Regions from separate parts of the Enterobacter wuhouensis genome, predicted to be linked through region 2. Evidence: riboswitches for the same ligand, from Rfam matches in the RefSeq annotation. Region 2 holds a riboswitch; each other region holds the start of a gene.
The links. A riboswitch is a leader RNA that binds a small molecule or an ion and turns the genes downstream of it on or off. The one in region 2 is predicted to bind thiamine pyrophosphate.
Positions count from the first base shown of each region.

Region 1: it holds a riboswitch for thiamine pyrophosphate, as region 2 does, so the genes downstream of both, thiC (phosphomethylpyrimidine synthase ThiC) here and thiM (hydroxyethylthiazole kinase) in region 2, are expected to answer to the same signal.
Region 3: it holds a riboswitch for thiamine pyrophosphate, as region 2 does, so the genes downstream of both, thiB (thiamine ABC transporter substrate binding subunit) here and thiM (hydroxyethylthiazole kinase) in region 2, are expected to answer to the same signal.

Region 1 is NZ_CP142124.1:297,001-299,264, reverse strand. It holds gene rsd (sigma D regulator) at 30-527, shown strand; TPP riboswitch at 582-691, shown strand; gene thiC (phosphomethylpyrimidine synthase ThiC) at 769-2,264, shown strand, end outside.
Region 2 is NZ_CP142124.1:3,092,181-3,094,444, forward strand. It holds gene thiD (bifunctional hydroxymethylpyrimidine kinase/phosphomethylpyrimidine kinase) at 1-327, opposite strand, end outside; gene thiM (hydroxyethylthiazole kinase) at 324-1,094, opposite strand; TPP riboswitch at 1,130-1,227, opposite strand; gene VPX56_RS14825 (YadA C-terminal domain-containing protein) at 1,830-2,264, shown strand, end outside.
Region 3 is NZ_CP142124.1:842,089-844,352, forward strand. It holds gene thiP (thiamine/thiamine pyrophosphate ABC transporter permease ThiP) at 1-364, opposite strand, end outside; gene thiB (thiamine ABC transporter substrate binding subunit) at 340-1,323, opposite strand; TPP riboswitch at 1,355-1,455, opposite strand; gene sgrR (HTH-type transcriptional regulator SgrR) at 1,492-2,264, opposite strand, start outside.

The sequences.
Region 1 (2,264 bases), 2.0 Mb from region 2:
ATTCAATTCTAAACCTTCTGGAGTCGAACATGTTAAACCAGCTAGAAAGCCTGACTGAGCGCGTTGGAGGAAGTAACAAACTGGTGGATCGCTGGCTACATGTACGCAAGCATCTGCTCGTGGCTTATTACAATCTGGTCGGTATTAAGCCTGGCAAAGAATCGTATATGCGACTGAATGAAAAAGCGCTGGACGATTTTTGTCAGAGCCTGGTCGACTACCTGTCCGACGGCCATTTCAATATTTATGAACGCATTATCGGCGAAATGGAAGGCACAAGCCCGTATTTAACGGCGACCAAACTTTATCCGCAGCTGGAAGCCAATACCCAGCGGATCATGGATTACTACGATTCCACGCTCGAGAACGCCATCGATCATGACAACTATCTCGAGTTTCAGCAGGCGCTGTCCGATCTCGGCGAAGCGCTGGAAGAGCGATTCACGCTGGAAGACAAACTAATCTCTCTCGCGCTGGACAATGATTTGAACGTCAACAGCGAAGAGAACGTCGTGCGCCCTGCTTGAGTTCTTAATCGTTAACGAGTAGTTTACAAACATTCGCCCCTCTCATGAGGGGGATTTTTCTTGTCGGAGTGCCCAGTGCGTAAGCACGGGCTGAGACCGTTAATTCGGGATCCGCGGAACCTGATCAGGCTAATACCTGCGAAGGGAACAAGAGTCAAAAGCTGTTGTATCGCCCAAGGGCGATCTCCTCTTGCTTCATCCGTCGTCTGACAAGCCATGTCCTTCACTTTTGGAATGAGCTATGTCTACCGCTAAACTGACCCGCCGCGAACAGCGCGCGCACGCCCAACGCTTCATCGACACCCTGGAAGGCACCGCTTTCCCTAACTCAAAGCGTATCTACATTTCCGGCTCGCAGGCCGATATCCGCGTACCGATGCGCGAAATCCAGCTCAGCCCGACGCTTATCGGCGGCAGCAAAGAGAACCCGCAGTTTGAAGACAACGAGGCCGTGCCGGTGTATGACACCTCCGGGCCGTATGGCGATCCCTCTGTTGCCATCAACGTGCAGCAGGGTCTGGCAAAGCTGCGCCAGCCGTGGATTGACGCGCGTAACGACTGCGAAGAACTAAACGTGCGCAGCTCTGCCTATACCCAAGAGCGCCTGGCCGACGACGGGCTGGACGCGCTGCGCTTTACCGGCCTGCTGACGCCAAAACGCGCTAAAGCGGGCAAATGCGTGACCCAGCTGCACTACGCGCGTCAGGGCATCGTCACGCCGGAGATGGAGTTCATCGCCATCCGCGAAAACATGGGCCGCGAACGCATCCGTAGCGAAGTGCTGCGCCACCAGCATCCGGGCGAAGGCTTTGGCGCGCGCCTGCCGGAAAACATCACGCCGGAGTTTGTGCGTGACGAAGTGGCCGCAGGCCGCGCGATTATTCCCGCCAACATTAACCACCCGGAATCCGAGCCGATGATCATTGGGCGCAACTTCCTGGTGAAGGTGAACGCGAACATCGGTAACTCTGCCGTCACCTCCTCCATCGAAGAAGAGGTGGAAAAGCTGGTCTGGTCAACGCGCTGGGGCGCGGATACGGTGATGGATCTCTCCACGGGCCGCTATATTCATGAAACCCGCGAGTGGATCCTGCGCAACAGCCCGGTCCCGATTGGCACCGTCCCGATTTACCAGGCGCTGGAGAAGGTCAACGGCATCGCCGAAGACCTCACCTGGGAAGCGTTCCGCGACACGCTGCTGGAGCAGGCCGAACAGGGCGTAGACTACTTCACCATTCACGCGGGCGTGCTGTTGCGCTACGTGCCGATGACCGCTAAGCGTCTGACCGGTATCGTCTCGCGCGGCGGTTCCATCATGGCGAAGTGGTGCCTGTCCCATCATCAGGAAAACTTCCTCTACGAGCACTTCCGCGAGATTTGCGAAATCTGCGCCGCGTATGACGTTTCTCTGTCGCTGGGCGACGGCCTGCGCCCGGGCTCCATTCGCGACGCCAACGACGAAGCGCAGTTTGCCGAACTGCACACGCTGGGCGAGCTGACCAAAATTGCCTGGGAGTATGACGTGCAGGTGATGATTGAAGGCCCGGGCCACGTGCCGATGCAGATGATCCGCCGCAACATGACCGAAGAGCTGGAGCACTGCCACGAAGCGCCGTTCTACACCCTGGGGCCATTGACCACCGACATCGCGCCGGGCTACGACCATTTCACGTCAGGCATTGGCGCGGCGATGATCGGCTGGTTTGGCTGCGCCATGCTCTGCTACGTCACGCCGAA
Region 2 (2,264 bases):
CAGCATCACGGTATCGAGCACCACGTTTTGCACCTGATAGCGTTTAAGACGCTCGGCCACCGCGTCGACGATATCCGTCTCGGCCAGCATGCCGATTTTGGTGGTATCAATGCGCACGTCGCTAAACACCGAATCCAGCTGCGCGGCGACAAAATCCGGTTCGATACGGTAGACCGACTGCACGCCGCGCGTATTTTGCGCCACCAGCGCGGTAATCACGGAACAGCCGTATGCGCCAAGCGCGGAGAAGGTTTTCAGGTCAGCCTGGATGCCTGCGCCGCCGCTTGGGTCGGTGCCGGCAATGGTGAGTGCGTTGATTCGCTTCATGCCTGCTCCTCCAGCGTATAAAGTGCGTCGAGAAACGCGCTGGCGAAGCTGCCGGGACCGCGTGACTGCGCCACGGCGACCGTTCCGGCACGCTTCATCCATCCGCAGGCGGCAGCGATGTTATCCAGCCGGTCGCCGGGCAGTGAACAGCTGGCTGCCACGACTGCCGAGAGCGCGCAGCCTGTGCCGACGACGCGGGTCATTAGCGGATCGCCACCCGTAACGGTGCGTATCCTCTGTCCGTCAGTGACGTAATCCACTTCTCCCGTCACGACCACGATGGTATTGATCTGGCGCGCCAGCGCCTGTGCTGCGGGGAGCGCCGTGGAGGCGGTATCGGTCGTATCGACCCCGCGACCGCCCGCGCTCATTCCGGCAAGGGCGAGAATTTCCGACGCATTGCCGCGAATGGCTGCAGGTTTGAGGGTGAGGATTTGATGGCAGAAACGGGTGCGGAACGCCAGCGCGCCTACGGCGACCGGGTCGAGCGTCCAGGGTTTGCCCGCGTCCACCGCGCTTTCAATTGCACGACGCATCGACTGGGCGCGCGGCGCGGTCAGCGTGCCGACGTTGATGAGCAGCGCATCGGCTAGCGCCGCAAACTGTTCAGCCTCTTCGGCTTCGATCACCATCGCCGGAGAGGCGCCCAGCGCGAGCAGAACGTTGGCCGTAAAGGCCTGAACGACGTCGTTAGTCATACAGTGGGTAAGCGGAGAATGGGTACGGAACTGATGTAAAACGTGTAGATCGAGCAGGTCAGGCTGCATGGTTTCGCTCCTGCCGTGCGGAAAGAAGCGATGACCGGGAAGGCATCTGACTTCCCTACGCTGGCATTATCCAGATCAGGTAATACGGGTATTTCTCAGCCTTCAACGAAGAAGGGCACCCCGAGTCAAATTACTTATAAAACAATTAGTTAAAATCAATTAACCTATCAATACCTAGTTTAACCGGGGCCGTAGGCAAGGTGCAAGGTGTTTCGAGGTATCACCGGGTTTATCAGGCAGAAAATCCTTATGCGTTTTTCACTCATTATCCTGCTTACATTGAGATTACGTTAATTGTGTTTTTTTATAGTTATTTGCTCATTACAAAACTATTATTCCAGGCTTTGTTATATTTATATTTTTTTGATTTGTCATATGTTTTATTAGATGCGAAATATTCTTTCGTACGAAACCCAAAAAGAAAATCACTCTAAATTATTAAGGCAAACAACATTATTCCCATCAATAGCTTAACATTCGGCCTTCACTGGTCATGCCAAAAATAACCTAATGTATACATTAAATAAATTCTCCCGGCACCAACCCCGACCACTTAGTATATTCAGATCATTTATGATTTAGATCAAAATCATTACTTTGGCTTTAATTGATAGTTTATTCCCGTTACTAAAAAAGAATGTGCAGCGATTAGCAGACACTGACATAACTTTCTGCTTAATGAAACCCAAACTATTTTATTAATTTTTTAATACCTTAATGATGTGAGTTCTTCAAATGAAAGCTTTTAATAAATCTGCAGTTTCAATTGTTGTTGTAAGCGTTGTGTTAGTGGGTTCATTCGATGTGGCGAGGGCGGCCGTTATAAGTACCGATGACGTTCAGGATTCATTAGGCTGGACGCAAACGCAGATTAATAAACAATTCGGCGATCAAACTCAAGGTAATTACGACCGTATTTCCAACGTTGACGGCGATGTTATTAAGATCAAACAAGAAAACTTGCTGCGTGATGATGCAATACTTCTGGCTGGCAATAAAGCAGGCCAGGCGTTACAGCAGAACGTGGTAAATGGCTCTAATATCCTCACTCTGCAGAATGATGTCGGAAACTTAAAGGGCGATATTTCAAACGTTGACCGTGAAGCCAAATTGGCCGGAGTGCTGGCAGACACCGCCAACAAAAAAGGGGATGCTGCTTTAACAGGCGTT
Region 3 (2,264 bases), 2.3 Mb from region 2:
CCAGCCAGCCCTGACGGCCATACACGCTCAGGATGCCAAATACCGCCACCAGCACCGGCAGGATCAGCGTCATCGCGCACAGGCGCAGCAGCGCCTGCCGGCCGGGAAAACGTCTGCGGTACAGCGCTCTCGCGAGGAAGATGGCCGGGATCGTCGACAGCAGCGCGGAGAGAAAAGCCTGCCAGAAGGAGAACCGGATAACGTGCCAGAGATAGCTGTCGTGCCAGAGCGCGAGCAGATCGCTCTCCGGCGCGTTGAGCCACAGCGCGAGAAAAGCCCCCAGGCTGACCGCCACCATCAGGATGGCGGCCATAAGCCCGGGAATTAACCAGCCGGGGATCAGCGGCTGACGGCGCGTTGCCATTCACTTACCCATGCGGCACGCTGCGCGGCAACCTGTTGCGGCGTAAACTCCAGCGAGGCTGTAGGTTTGGTCAACTGCTCGAAACCTGCGGGCAGGGCAACGTTAGTGACCGGATACATCCAGTTGCCCGTCGGAATGGCGTTCTGGAACGCCGGTGAAACCATAAATTTCAGGAACTTCTCGGCCAGTTCCGGCTGCTTGCTGGCGGCGGTACGCGCTGCCACTTCCACCTGAAGGTAGTGACCCTCAGCAAAATTCGCCGCCGCGTAGTTATCTTTCTTCTCGGCGATGATGTGGTAGGCCGGAGAGGTGGTGTAGCTCAGCACCAGGTCGCTTTCGCCTTTCAGGAACAGGCCGTAGGCTTCGCTCCAGCCCTTGGTCACGGTGACGGTTTTGGCGGCCAGCTTCTGCCACGCTTCGGGGGCTTTATCCCCGTAGACCTTTTGCATCCACAGCAGCAGGCCCAGGCCCGGCGTGCTGGTGCGCGGATCTTCGTAAATCACGCGCCATTTCTGGTCACTTTCCACCAGCTCTTTCAGGCTCTTCGGCGGGTTTTTCAGCTTGTTTTTGTCGTAAACAAACGCAAAGTAGCCGTAGTCGAACGGCACAAAGGTGTCGTTCTTCCAGCCGCCCGGCACGTTAACGGCATCTGCCGCAACGCCGCTTTTGGCAAACAGCCTGGTTTGCGTGGCGGCTTCCAGCAGGTTGTTATCCAGCCCGAGCACCACGTCGGCCTTGCTGTTTTTGCCTTCCATGCGAAGACGGTTGAGCAGCGACACGCCGTCCTCCAGCGCCACGAACTTCAGCTCGCAGTTACAGTCGGCTTCGAAGGCTTTTTTGACTACCGGGCCAGGCCCCCAGTCGGCAGAGAAGGAGTCGTAGGTGTAGACCGTCAGGACGGGCTTCGCAAAAGCAGGCAGCGCAAATAGCGCCAGCAGGGGGAGAACATTTTTTAACACTTTGCACCTCAAGGTTGAGTGGCAAAGGATTTTGAGAGACAGCCTCAAATCCCTTCGCCGGCGTTATCCGGATCAGGTTCGACGGGTATTATCTCAGCGCACATCAGTGATGCAGCACCCCGTTGAGAACGGCGCTATTGTAATGATTTGGTGAATATTACGAAAGCGTTATGGCTCCGGCGGTGCAAACCAGGCGGATTTGAAATCAAACCAGCCCAGGGTATTCATCCGCAGGCCGCGCATGCTGCGCTGGCCCTGAATCATCAGCCAGTGGTGGATCAGCGGCACGATCGCCTGCTCGGCCAGCAGCTGCTGGCACCAGGTGGCAAGGTTCATCTCGCCTGCACGCCATTCGGCGGCGTCCTCATGCCAGTCCCGGTCGATGCAGTGCTGGATCAGGGGGACTTCATACAGATGGGAAAAGAGTGAGAAATCGAGCGGCAGGGTGAAGTTGGCGCTGTTCAGCCAGATATCGCTGGTGATATCGCCGCGATGCCATTCATCGTAGTCGACTTCATGGATCTCCAGCTTAACGCCCTCGGCTGCTAACAGTTTGCCCATGATTCTGGCGATAAAGCGGTGCTCCACGTGCTCGCGGTAGTAGGTCAGGGTGATGGACTCCAGCCCGGCGGGTTTATCACTGCGCGTCGGGCGGGCGTGGTGCCAGCGAGGGAGCAGGCCGTACGCCGGGAACCAGTATGTCTGGTACTGCTCTTCCGCATGGTAGATCAGATTGGAAGGGGATAACACGTGGCTGATCCACTTGCGGACGGCCTGATTTGCCCCACGGTGGGTGCGGCGGTCAAACAGGAGATAATAGCATCCCTCCTCCAGGCGACTCTCCACGGCTTTTTCTCCCGTGGTGGGGCCTTCCAGCGTCAGCCCGCAACTCAGGTCTTCATTGAGATCCGGTAATACCCACACGTTCACTTCGTCGATCA